Regions from separate parts of the Micromonospora trifolii genome, predicted to be linked through region 3. Evidence: riboswitches for the same ligand, from Rfam matches in the RefSeq annotation. Region 3 holds a riboswitch; each other region holds the start of a gene.

The links. A riboswitch is a leader RNA that binds a small molecule or an ion and turns the genes downstream of it on or off. The one in region 3 is predicted to bind cyclic di-AMP.
Region 1: linked by a shared signal. The riboswitch ahead of ACQRWP_RS20350 (coiled-coil domain-containing protein) and the one ahead of ACQRWP_RS30800 (coiled-coil domain-containing protein) in region 3 are both predicted to bind cyclic di-AMP.
Region 2: linked by a shared signal. The riboswitch ahead of ACQRWP_RS28560 (NlpC/P60 family protein) and the one ahead of ACQRWP_RS30800 (coiled-coil domain-containing protein) in region 3 are both predicted to bind cyclic di-AMP.
Region 4: linked by a shared signal. The riboswitch ahead of ACQRWP_RS04810 (C39 family peptidase) and the one ahead of ACQRWP_RS30800 (coiled-coil domain-containing protein) in region 3 are both predicted to bind cyclic di-AMP.

Annotation. Positions count from the first base shown of each region.
Region 1 is NZ_CP191526.1:4,408,061-4,411,261, reverse strand. It holds gene ACQRWP_RS20355 (hypothetical protein) at 1-322, opposite strand, end outside; gene ACQRWP_RS20350 (coiled-coil domain-containing protein) at 463-1,527, opposite strand; cyclic di-AMP (ydaO/yuaA leader) riboswitch at 1,533-1,664, opposite strand; gene ACQRWP_RS20345 (cation diffusion facilitator family transporter) at 1,810-2,727, opposite strand; gene ACQRWP_RS20340 (HelD family protein) at 2,834-3,201, opposite strand, start outside.
Region 2 is NZ_CP191526.1:6,135,068-6,138,268, forward strand. It holds gene ACQRWP_RS28555 (N-acetylmuramoyl-L-alanine amidase) at 1-1,200, opposite strand, end outside; cyclic di-AMP (ydaO/yuaA leader) riboswitch at 1,436-1,571, shown strand; gene ACQRWP_RS28560 (NlpC/P60 family protein) at 1,585-2,625, shown strand; gene dcd (dCTP deaminase) at 2,699-3,201, opposite strand, start outside.
Region 3 is NZ_CP191526.1:6,601,468-6,604,668, forward strand. It holds gene ACQRWP_RS30795 (carbonic anhydrase) at 1-156, shown strand, start outside; gene ACQRWP_RS30800 (coiled-coil domain-containing protein) at 213-1,232, opposite strand; cyclic di-AMP (ydaO/yuaA leader) riboswitch at 1,237-1,367, opposite strand; gene ACQRWP_RS30805 (YibE/F family protein) at 1,534-2,904, opposite strand.
Region 4 is NZ_CP191526.1:1,048,726-1,051,926, forward strand. It holds gene ACQRWP_RS04805 (hypothetical protein) at 1-483, shown strand, start outside; cyclic di-AMP (ydaO/yuaA leader) riboswitch at 768-909, shown strand; gene ACQRWP_RS04810 (C39 family peptidase) at 1,143-1,991, shown strand; gene ACQRWP_RS04815 (hypothetical protein) at 2,064-3,098, opposite strand.

The sequences.
Region 1 (3,201 bases), 2.2 Mb from region 3:
GGTTCGGGGTGAGCAGGAACAGCACGAGCCCGACCATCACCGTGGTGAGCACGAGCTTGACCAGCACCCAGCGGTGGCGCAGCAGGCCCCACGGGGTGAGCAGCGAGCTGGCGACTCCGATCAGCCAGACCAGGACGCTCAGCGGCGCGAACAGCACCGTGCCGACCAGGGCCGTGACCGGATAGACCACCGCCGGGTCGGCGCCCCGCTGCACGGCGATGCCGAGGGTGAGCAGCACCAGGTCGGCGCCGAGCCAGCCGAGTGAGGTGACGAGGTGCAGGGTGAGCAGCGCCTTGCGAGTGGTGGGTCGGATCCGAGGCATACCGCGATGCTGCCCGCCGGCGGCGGCTGGGTCGTCCGACGAGCGACGACATCAGGGGTACGCCCGGCGACGTAGCCCGGCCCTGGACGCAGTGAGGCCTGTGAGTCATCACGACGACTCACAGGCATCACATCGCGTGGTCAGTAGACCGACAGGTGTACGTGGTTGGTGTGGTCGGTGGACGGGGTGCCGTGCGCCCCGCTGTACGACTTCCACCCGCTGCTGGGCAGCCAGATCTGCCTGTACCAGATCACGTAGAGCACGGCGAGCCGGTCCGCGTTGCGGATGAAGTACGCGGCCAGGTTGTTGCCGTACGTCTTGTCGCCGCCGGTGGCGTTCCCGCCGAAGCCGCCCTTCTGCGCCGCGAAGTCGCAGGCCCGGCCCTTCGGGTGTTCACCGGAGCCGCTGGGGCGGTGGCACGAGACGTACCGGGTGAAGCCCGCGGCCTTGGCCTGGTTGAGCGCGTGCAGGGTGCGTGGGGTGATGCAGCCGTTGGCGGGCGTGGGGTCGTTGACGCTGCACGACTCGGAGGGCCAGGAGCCGTCGGAGTTGCGCGGTGCGGCCGTCGCGTTGGCGCTGGAGGTGCCCCGGTTGGAACCGGTGTCGGCGGTGGTCTGCGGCTTGGGTGCGGTGGCCACGGTCAGGGCCCGTTCGGCCTGCTCCTTGCGCTTGGCCATCACCGCGACCTGCTTGCGCTGTTCGTTGATCTCGCCGTCCAGGGCGACCCGGGTGCGGTTGGCCTTGTCCTTGCTGTCCAGCAGGTCGCGCAGCACCCGGTCCTCGTTGGCCGCCACCGCGTCCAGCGCGGCGGCCCGGTCCATGAAGCCTTCCGGAGTGTTGCTGTTGAGCAGCGCCGACATCGCACCGAGCCGGCCGGTGCGGTAGGCCACTTCGGCGATCTCGCCGACCTTGCCATTGCGCTGGTCGATCTCGACCTCGATGGTCTTCAGCTGGGTGACGAGCTGCTTCTGCCGTTGCACGGAGGTGTCCAGGGCGCGCTTCGCGTCCAGGTAGCCCTTGCTGGCCGCCTCGAGTTGGGCGCGCAACGCCGGGGTGCCGCCCTCCTCGTCGGAGTCGGGTGCGGCGGCCCGCAGGCCGGTCGGGGGAGCGGCCGAGGCGGTGCCGGCCGGAAGCGCGACGCCGAGGGCGAACATCGCGACGATCAGGGCCGCCAGTCGGGCGGCGGGTGGTCGTGCTGGTGCCACTGCGCATGTCCTTCCGTCAGCCGCCGACCGGGTTAGCTGACGGGTTCGGGACGGAAGATCCCTACCGCTGACGCGGATGCACCCCAGGAACATGGTTCCCCGGTTCGCCCAGCTGGGCGATTAGGCGGCGACCACCACCGGCGCCGGGAGGGCGCCGCCTGGTGGAGGCCGGGACCGAGCCTACCGGTGCCGATGGGGCCGCTGCAGCCAATGTGACGGACGGTGCGTGCGTCACCACGGAAAATTACCGCTAAAGCCGAGGAATGCTCCGAAAAGCCTCAGTCACCACTCGATGGAGCCACACGCTCCGGAGGCGGCGCCGGGCTCGATCTGCAACGTCGCGTGCTCGATGCGGAAGTCGTCGTGCAGGGCCGTGCGCGCCGCGGTGAGCACCGCGCCGACCTCCGCGCCGGGTGCCATGGTCAGGTGAGCGGAGGCCACCTCCATGCCCGAGGTGAGCGTCCAGACGTGCAGGTCGTGCACCTCGACGACACCGGGGACCGCGGCCAGCCGGTCGTGCACGGCGGTCACCTGGAGGTGCTCCGGGGCGGCCTGCACCAGGATGCGGATGGCGGCGCGGGCCAGCCGCCAGGTGCGCGGCAGGATGAACACGCCGATGGCGACCGCGACCAGGGGGTCGGCCCACCACCAGTCGGTGACGGTGATGAGCAGCGCCGCGCCGATGACGCCGAGCGAGCCGAGCAGGTCACCGAGCACCTCCAGGTAGGCGCCCTGGAGGTTGATGCTCTCGCGGGCTCCGGCGCGCAGCAGCGCGAAGGCGGCGATGTTCGCGAGCAGGCCGAGCACGGCCACCGCGAGCATCGGGCCGGCGATGACGTGGTGCGGGTCGCCGAAACGGCGGATCGCTTCGATCACCACGTAGATCGCGACGCCGGAGAGCAGGACAGCGTTGGCCAGCGCGGCGAGCACCTCGAGTCGGTAGAGCCCGAAGGTGCGCTGCGGGTCGCCGGTGGCCCGCCGCGTCGCCGTGATGGCGGCGAGCGCCATCCCGATGCCGAGTACGTCGGTGAACATGTGCCCGGCATCGGAGAGCAGGGCGAGCGAGCCGGTGTGCAGGGCGACCACCGCCTCGACCACCATCAGGGTGGCGAGCAGCCCGAATGCCGCCCAGAGTCGACCTCGGTGCTGGTGTGCGGCATTGGCGACGGACCCATGGTGGTGGTCATGACCTGCGCCCACGAGAACCACCTTCCGCCGCTGGTCGGGACCCGGTCAAATATATGTTCACATCGCAATGTGTGCAAGTGTGCGGGCAGCGCCTCCCGCTGGCGGCGGTCCGCACACGTCAGCCGGTCGGGTCGATGGTGGTGAGCCGCTGGGTGGCCCGGGAGAGCGCCACGTACAGGGTGCGCACCCCGGCGCCCGGATCCGCCCGGATCTCGCTCGGGGCGACCAGCACCACCCCGTCGTACTCCATGCCCTTGGCCTCCAGGCTGGTCACCACCTGCAACCTCGGCGCTCCGAGCGCGCCGAGCCAACCGGCGACCTCGTCCCGGCGGGGGACCGGCGTGATCACCCCGACCGTGCCCTCCACCTCGGCCAGCAGGCCGGCGGCGGCCTCCACGGTCGCGGCCTCCAAACCCGTCGCGGGCACCACCAGCTCGACCGGCTCGACGCCGGTGGAGCGCACGGCGGTCGGCAGCGGCAGGTCCG
Region 2 (3,201 bases), 470 kb from region 3:
GTTGTCGTGGCCGATGATGTGCTGGCGGTCCAGTGGGATGCCCAGCCGCAGCGCCAGATGCCGGACCAGCTTCGCCGAGGTCCGGTACATCGCCTCGGTGTACCAGGTGCCCTGCGCCGCGAAGCCCTCGTGTTCCAACCCGATCGACTTCGCGTTGACGTACCAGTTGCCGGCGTGCCAGCCGACGTCCTTGGTCTTCACGTGCTGGGCGATGTGCCCGTCGACCGAGCGCAGCGAGTAGTGCCAGCTCACGTAGGTCGGATCCTGGACGAGTTTCAGGGTCGTTGCCCAACTCGCCTCGGTGTCGTGGATGACGATGTACTCGATCTTCTGCCGCGCGGGTCGGTCGGAGAGGTCGTGGTTGCCGTAGTCCCCGTCGCCGAACGCCTCGTAGGGCGCCGGGATCCACTCGCAGGAGATGGTGCGGGGGCACTCCACCCCGTCCGGGCGGGCCAACCGGCGCAGGCCCAGCCGGTCCAACCAGGAACGCTCGGGCCGCACCGCACGGGCCGGCAGGGTGATCCGCTGGCCGTCGTCGGTCACCCGGGCTTCGCCAGCGCCGATGGTGGTGAAGACCTCGTCGGCGAAGGCCGCCGCGGCGTCGGCGCTGTCCGCGCCCGAGTAGCGGGCCACCGCGCCGTACCAGGCCGCCGGGTCGGTGTCCGCGCCGACCGGCGCGCCCAGATCCCGTTGGTACGCGCTCAGCAGCGCGGCTCCACCCCGGATGTTGAGGCCCGCGTCGGTGCGCAGTGCCTCGGGGGTGGCGCCGGTCAGCGTGGCGGCGGCGTCCACGGTCTGCAACGCGGCGGTGGACGGCGCGGGGGCCTCGACCGGGCGGGGCGCGGGCACCCGGGCGGATCGGGAGTCGTCGCCACGTGGGTCCTCGGCACCGGCGTCGTGGTGGCCGCGCCCGGGTAGAGCGGCCACGTGCCGCGCGTCGGTCAGGTGCATCGGGCCGTAGCCGCCACTGGTGCTCGGTGTGCCGGCGTTGGTGTCCCAGCGCGACTCCAGGTAGGAGACGCCGAGCAGCACGACGGCCGGCACGCCGTACTCGGTGGCCGCGGCGGTGTACTGCTGCTGGCGGTCGGTCGTGGGCGCGGCGGCGGCCGGGCCGACGGAGAGTGGCACCGTGGTGGCGGCGGCGACCACGGTGGCGGCGAGCAGTGCGCGCCAGCCGGTCGACAGGGTTGGATGGTGCATCGAACCCCCTAGATTCTCGCGGAGTGAGGTCAGGTCACCTTCGCGCCACCCGGGAGGTTACGTCAATACCTTTCTATCTATCGAAGCATGAGGAAAGAATCCTTCACACACGGTCGGTGACCTCGTCCAATCCGTACGGAGTGTCACGGCCGCACGGGTTGCGGATCGGTAACAAGCGTCTCTACTCTGGTCATTCGTCGGCCCGACAGCAGCTCCGCCCAGCCCGGGCGGTAACGGACCGACACCGCCGAGTCGTTTCCGAACGAACCGGGGACCCAGGTCCCTCGGGGTGAATCCGCAGCCACTGCGGTAGGGCGCCGACTTCCCGCCCGAACCCGTCAGCTAACCCGGTAGGCGGTCAGGAAGAAGGAGTACGAGACCCCGGTGGCACTCCATGCCCCGCGGCCGTCGTCCGAGCGGTCGGCATCAGCCGGCCCGACGTCGATCGTGCCGCGCCCACGCTGGTCCCGCTTCACCACCGCTCTCGCCGCGCTGGCGGGCATCGCCGTCGTCCTGACCGGCAGTGCCACGGCGGCCCACGCCGACCCGTCCGTCGCCGAGATCGAGCGCCAGATCGACGCCGACTGGAACAAGCTCGAACCGATCATCGAACGACACAACGCCACCCGCACCGACCTCGCCGCGAAGCGCAAGCAGGCCGACGCGCTGGCCGCCGGGATCACTCCGCTTGAGCGCCAGGTCGACGCCGCGATGGACAAGGTCAGTGCTCTGGCCGTACGCGCCTACAAGGGTGAGAACGTCTCGACAGTCAACGCGGTGCTGGGCAGCCGGTCGCCCAGCGAGGTCGTCGGCCAGCTGGAAATGCTCGACCGCTTCGCGCACAACCAGCAGAAGGACGTACGCCAGGTGGCCGACCTGCGCGACCAGTTGGCCGCGCAGAAGGCGCCGCTGGACGAGATGGTGGCCCAGCTGACCCGCACCGAAGCTCAGCTGGCGGCGAAGAAGAAGCAGATCAACGACGAGATCGACCGCCTGCAGAAGCTGCGCCTCAAGGTGTACGGCAGCGGCGGCGGCGGTCCGCTGCGCCCGGCGCCCTGCCCGGGTAGCTACCCCGGCGGCGCCGCGGGCACCGCTGTCAAGTTCGCCTGCGCGCAGATCGGCAAGCCCTACGTCTGGGGTGCCGAGGGCCCGAACTCGTACGACTGCTCCGGGCTGATGCTGGCCGCCTGGGCGAAGGCCGGCGTGTCGCTGCCGCACAACGCCGCCGCGCAGAGCCGGGTCACGAAGAACGTCAGCAAGGGCGACCTGCGCCCCGGCGACCTGGTCTTCTACTACAGCGACATCCACCACGTCGGCATGTACGTCGGCGGCGGCTGGGTGGTGCACGCCTCGCAGGCCGGTCAACCGGTCAAGATGAAGAAGGTCGACGACGGCCCGATCCACAGCTACGGCCGCCCAGGCTGACCCCGGGTGACCGAAGGGCCCGTCGCGATCCGTCGCGGCGGGCCCTCGTCGTCTGTCTTCTAGCGGATGAACCTCAGCGGGTGGGCCAGGTGCGCCAGTGCTGCCAGGCGCGGCTGGGTGTCGGTCCCCGCTGGCCCTGGTAGCGCGAGCCGTAGACCACCGAGCCGTACGGGTGCTCGGCCGGCGAGGAGAGCCGGAAGATGCAGAGCTGCCCGATCTTCATGCCCGGCCACAGGGTGATCGGCAGGTTCGCCACGTTCGAGAGTTCCAGCGTCACGTGGCCGGAGAAGCCCGGGTCGATGAAGCCGGCGGTGGAGTGCGTGAGCAGCCCGAGCCGCCCCAGGGAGCTCTTGCCCTCCAGTCGGCCGGCGAGCTGGTCACCCAGCGAGATGACCTCCAGCGTCGAGGCGAGCACGAACTCCCCCGGGTGCAGCACGAACGGCTCACCGTCGGGGACCTCGACCACCGATGTCAGGTCGTCCTGCTGCATGGCCGGATCGATGTGGGTGTAGAGGTGGTTGTTGAAGACCCGGAACAGCCGGTCGAGTCGGACGTCGATGCTGGACGGTTGGACCA
Region 3 (3,201 bases):
GTGGCGCGGGGGCGGTGCGCGGTGGTGGGGGTGTCCTACCGACTCGCCGCCGGAGCGGTGCGCCCGGTGGCCGCCGTGCCGGCTGGCTTCGCGACGTTGGAGACCCCGGCCGGATCGCCCGAGTCGACCGACCCAGCCGCGGCTGCCACTGTCTGACGCGACGAGGGCCGCTCCGCGTCACGCGGAACGGCCCTCGACGGGGATCGTGCGGGTCAGAGCAGCGACATGTGGACGTGATCGGTGTGGTTCGACGGCCCGCTGTACGAACTCCAGCCGGTGGCCGGGAACCAGATCTGCCGGTTCCAGATCACGTAGTAGATGCCGAGCCGGTCGGCGTTACGGATGAGGAACGCGGCGACGTTGTTGCCGTACGTCCGGGTGTCGTTGTTGTGCCACGGGGAGAACCCGCTTTTCTGTAGCGACCAGTCGCAGGCGCGGCCCTTCGGGTGCTCCCACGGCCCGCCGGGGCGGTAGCAGCCGACGAACCGGTTGAAGCCGGCCGCCTTGACCTCCTTGTACGCGTGCAGCGTGCGCGGCGTGATGCAGCCGGACGTGGTGGGGTCCTTCTCGCTGCACGACTGGGGCTTCCAGTCACCGTCGGCCGTGCGACCCGGGCCGATCTTCGCGACCTTGGAGGTGGCATCCACCAGGCCGCCGGTGAAACCCTTGCCGCCGACGAGGGAGAGCGCCTTGTCGGCCTCGCTCTTGCGCTTCGCCATCAGGGCAGTCTGCTTCTGCTGCTCGCGGACCTCGGTGTCGAGGGCCAGCTTGGCCTGCTCGGCGCGGGCCTTCACCTCGTTGACCTCGGAGAGCTTCTTCTCGTTGACCATGTTCATCTCGTCGAGCATCCCGGCGCGCTGGACGAACGAGTCGGGCGCTTCGCTCTCCAGCAGCATCGCGACCGCGCCGATCCGGCCGGTCCGGTACGCCTGGGCGGCGATCTGCCCGACCTGCGGGGCCAACGCGTCCAGGTCGGCCTTGGCCCGGTCGACCTCCGCGGCCAACTCGCCCTGCCGCTTCTTGGACTTGTCCAGCTTGGACTTTGCGGCGGAGTAGTCGCGGTTGGCCTGCTCGATGACGTCGTTGAGCAGCTTGGGCTCGCCGTCCTCCTCGTGCCCGGACGGTGTGGGGTTCGTCGGGGCGGCGTGCGCCGGGAGCGGCCCGGCGAGCACGGTCAGTGCGGCGATCACGGCCACCACGGGAGTCAACCAGCGGCGTAGGGGTGCCGTCACAATGTTCCCTTCCGTCGACCGCCGACCGGGTTAGCTGACGGGTTCGGGGCGGAAGTGGCCCCTACCGCTGACGCGGATTCACCCCAGGTACCTGGGTCCCCGGCTCGCCGGCTGGCGATTGGGCGGTGGCACCGCAGGCGCCGCTTCGCGCCTTCATCGGTAACCGGCAGCGAGGTTACCCGAGAGTCGACCGGGTGAGCTACGCCTGGATGCCGACCAAAAGCGTCAATTCGCCATGGCGTTGAGTGACCAGTGACGCGGTTCTCAGGGTGGATGCCCGATCTGGTCACGCTGAGGAGTGTCACCATGCCGTATCCGTGCTCCTGTTCGACTGCGGCCACCGTTCGGTGGCCTCGGGTGGGGGTGCGGTCCGCGTCTGGTCCGGTTCGTCGGAGCCGGCCGTTCGCGGTGAGATGAGTGCGGCCAGTGCCTCGCTGCGGTCCGGCTGGGGCCGGGACGCCGGAGCGCCGGTGGACGCCGTGGCAGCCGTACGCCCCGCGGCGGTCACCACCGCGGCCAGCCCGGTGGTCAGCGGCACGGCGGCGATCAGACCGAGGGTGGCGACCGCGCTGCGGACGATCTCCTGCGCGAGGAACTCACTGGTGAGGATCTGCCCGATCGGCCGCGCATCGGCGGTGAGCAGGAGGAGCAGGGGCAGCGACGCGCCCGCGTACGCCAGCACGATGGTGTTGACAGTGGAGGCGATGTGCGCGCGGCCGACCCGGGTGGCCGCCCGGTACAGCTGCAACCGGGTCAGCCCGGGGTTGGCGTTCGCCAGTTCGGTGACGGTGGCCGCCTGGGTCACCGTCACGTCGTCGAGCACCCCGAGCGATCCGATGATGATCCCGGCGAGCAGCAGACCGTGCAGGTCCACGTCGCCCTGGAACATCGACAGGGTGGTGGCGTCTTCGCTGCCGAAGCCGGTGAGGTGGGTCGCGGCCGTGGCGATGGTGGCGAGCACGCCGGTCAGCACCAGGCTGCCCAGGGTGCCGAGCACCGCGACCGAGGTCTGTGCGGTGACCCCGTGGGTCAGATAGAGCACCACGAACATGATCAGGGCCGCGCCGACCACCGCCACCAGCAGCGGTGACCTGCCGGCGCTGATGCCCGGCAGCACGAAGGTGAGCAGGATGGCGAAGCTGGCGGCCAGCCCGGCGAGCGCGGCCAGACCTCGCCACCGCCCGAACGCGACGATCGCGGCCGCGAAGATCACGGCCAGCCACACCATCGGGGTGCCGCGTTGGTGCTCGGCGATGTTCCAGTTGCTGGTGGTGGGATCGGTCGGGTCGGCCAGCTCGACCAGGATGACCTCGTCGCCGACCTCGACCCGGGGTGCGCCGGGCCCGTCGGGCACCGGTGTCCGTACCTGCTGGCCGGCGGTTGGCCCGTCGTCCACCCGGACGTCGACAGTGCCGCACCGCCCGTCGCCGACCCTCGGTGTGCCCTCGGGGGCCGACGGCACCGGCGGGCACGGCTCGCTCACCACCCGGGTGACCGTGCCGGGGTAGCGCGGCACGTCCGCACCACCATCGGTCTGCGGTGACCCGCCGCGTGGCCAGAGCAGCACCGCGGCCAGCACGGTGGCGACGAAGAGGGGTACCACCGTCACGACGAGGATCCGTCGCACCCGTGGTGGGGCGGACGGAGCAGAGTGAGTGTGGTCGGCGGCCAAGGCGAGACTCCCAACGATCCGGTGCGTGATACGGGTCAGCGGGCCGGGCGGTTCACCGTTGCGGTGGAAACGCGGCGGACGGCGGGGCGGATCGCTGCCTGACGACCGCTTGATCACTGACGGTCAGTGCTCGGCCCGGCCGGCCGGGGGCGACGCCACGACGGGGCGGCGCCGGTGCCCGACTGTGCAGCGGCAGCGGCATACGGAGAGCCATCGTGGGAGATGCTAGCCAGCCCTCCTGGGGGTTGCAGGTCGTGGCGGAGTGTCGGGCGGCCGAACCGCCGGCGCGGCGGTCCC
Region 4 (3,201 bases), 1.7 Mb from region 3:
TTGGAGCGGGCCTGGATCGGGTACGACGAGGCGGACACCGCCACGCGTCGCTTCGCGGGCGCCGGGGCGCTGCCCACCCCGCAGACCCCGCACACCCCCGCCGAGTACGCCGCCCGGGAACGCTATCTGCACCGGGCGGCGATGGCGGCGTACTGGCGGGGCGACCTGACCATGGCACAGCTCGGCGACGTGTTCGGGCACCGGCGCGGCTGGGATCCCCGGCGACACCCGGTCGAGCAGGAGGTGCTGATCAGCCGGGTGATCCGGGACGCGCGGCTGGCCGACTACCAGGCGGCCGCCGACCGGGAGCGGGCCGCCTGGCGCGACGCGGAGTTGGCCGCCGAGTCGGCTCGTGCCCTCGCCGAGGAGGCACACGCGGCGGCGGCCCGGCTCCGCCCCACCCCGGTGCCCGCGCGTCGGACGGTGGCCGGGTCGTTGCGTCCCGCCGTCGTGGCACGGTGGCGCCCGGCCCGGGTGGGTTGAGCCCAATCCGTGATGTGAGGCCGGTCACCCGATTGCGAAATCGGACGTCCGGCGCGATCGGCGCCATTGTTCCCGCGATTACCGTCGCGTTGTTTGCGGCCTGTCCGGTTGTCGCCCGTAGGCGTCGCCGTAACCGGTTGTCCCATCGAGTCACATCATCGGCAATACGCGCAGAAATTGTCGCGCCAATTGGGGTTTACGCAGGTGAACCTGGCTTGGCAGGGCGCTGAGACGCCAGTAGTGTCGTCCCGTCCGGTGCGGTAACCGATCGCAAGACGCGACGCCGCATCGACCCGCTTAATCGTGATCAACGAGCCGGGGACCCATCAGTAAGTCTGGGGTGAATCCGCGAGCCACGGCCCGCGGTAGGGCGATCTTCCCGCCCGAATCCGTCAGCTAACCCGGTAGGCGGTGTCGGAAGGAGTCCCATCCTCGTGCAGCACCTTTCCACCCCTCGGTTGTTCCCTCGCCTCCACGGCGCGGCGGTGCACCCGCTCATTCGTCCAGTGACGGTGAGCTGACCCCCCGGGTCATCGCCTTCCCCGCCCGGCCGCGCCGGGCGTTCCCCTGAGCGGTTCACCATCCGCGGACCACGGTCCGCGCGCTGGCGCCTGCCCGGATGCCGGTCCGGCCCCGGTGTGCCGCTCTCCCCCCGATCCGTGGAGGACCCCGTGAAGCACACCCTGAAGCGTCAGCTCCGCCGCCTCGCCACCGAGCGCCCGTACCAGATCGTTGCCGCCTCCGCCGCGGCCCTCGCGATCGCCACCACCACCGGCGCCCTGCTCACCACTGCCGACGACGCCCCGGTCGGCCAGCGCACCGCGACCACTGTCGCCGAGATGCGCAGCGACGTCGCCGCCTCCCGCGGCGAGGTTCGGGACGCGTCCCCCTCGGCCAGCGCCGCGCCGACCACGGCCGGCCCGGCCACCAGCGCCGCGTCGCCCGCCGCCAAGGCCAGCAGCAACCCGGACCTGACCCGGAAGCCGGAGCGGCCGAAGCCGCCCGCGACCAAGGTGCTCGACTACGACTACGAGGCGCAGAACACCTACTACAACTGCGGCCCGGCGGCCACCCGGAACGCGCTCAGCGCGGCCGGCATCGACCGCACCCAGGAGGAGCTCGGCGCCGAGCTGGGCACCACCGAGATGGGCACCAACTCGGCCGAGGACACCACCCGGGTGCTCAACGCCGAGGTGAAGGGCTCCCCGTACCGGACCCGGATGTTCCCCGGCGCGCCCAGCCCGGCTCAGATGGACCGGCTCCAGGCCGACGTGGTGAAGGCCATCACCGACGGCCGGGGCGTGGTGGCCAACGTCGTCGGAGACGCCACCGACACCGACGGCAGCTGGCACTCCTACGGCGGCGGGCACTACATCGCCGTCGTGGGCTACAAGGACAACGGTCGCACCGTGCGGATCGCCGACTCGGCGAACCCGGCCGACCCGTCGTACTGGATCACCACCATCGACCTGGCCAACTGGATCACCAGCCGGGGCTACTCCGCCTGACCCGGGCACGCTGACCGCCGCGGGCGCCATCCCCCACGAGGGGCCGGCGCCCGCGGCGTCTTCGTCGACGAGTCAGTACGCGATGAAGCCGTACAGCGCGAGATGGTTCGACTTCGTCCCGCCGACCGTGTGGTCGATGGTGGACGGCTGCACGCTGCCCTTCACGAAGAGATAATCGATCTTGCTGGAGCCGTTGGTGGCCTTCGACCCGTAGCCGGTCATTCCATAGCCGCTCAACGTGCCGGGGGCGATGCCCGTCCGGTTCGCGTCGATGCCCACCACGCGGATCGTGGAGGCGTTCAGCAGGCTGGTCGCGTCCGCGCCGAGGTGGATGCCGGTGTTGGCGATGCCCCGATCGCCGTCGCCGGCGCAGGCATTCTGCCGGTTCTCCTGGGGCAGGTGCATGGTCGCGGCGAACACGCTGGTGCCGGTCGCCTTGATGGTGAACCGGGCCGCGATGGCGCTGGTCCGCTTCCACTTGTAGAAGTCGGTGCTGTCCGGGTCGCTGTTCGGTGGCTTGTACAGCGTGCATCCGGCGCCGTCGGCGTACGCCGTGCCCGGCCTGAGCCAGCCCGCGCTCCAGTACTTCGAGATGTCGCCGCTGGCCAGGCTCAGCGTCCGCGTGTTCCAGATGATCCCGTTGGTCTGCTTCTTCTTGAGATCCCCGAGCGACTGCGAACTGCACTTGTGCGTGCTGCCCCACGGCTCCGGGTCACTCCACGCCACGATCGCCCCGTAGGTGCCCGCCGGGTAGCCGAACTTCGCCGACAGTTGGTCGGCGTACGCCTCGGCCTGGCCGCTGCCACGCACCTGCTGCACGATCAGGATGTCGGGCGGCGCCACACCGCTGGTGCCGGTGCGACCAGCGTCGTCGACCAGGATCGAGCTCAGGTGGTCCGGCCCGGAGATCCGGGTGCAGCTCCCGTCGGAGTTGTTCACCACCAGGTTCTCGATGTTGTTGTTGTAGACCCGCAGGACCCGGTCGGCCGCCACTGCCGCCCCGCCGTTCGGTGTGGTGACATCCGCCGGTGTGCCCGGTGCGGCGTGCGTCGGCGACGCGCCGAGCGCGACGGCTGCCAGGGCTGCGACCAGTGCTGATCCGGACATCCTGAGCACTGTGGCTCCTTTCCGCGACGGGATCGACGGATGGCGGTCCCGGTTCAGGTCGCGAACTCTACAGTGGATCTTCGTGTCCCGGGGGTGGCGCGGG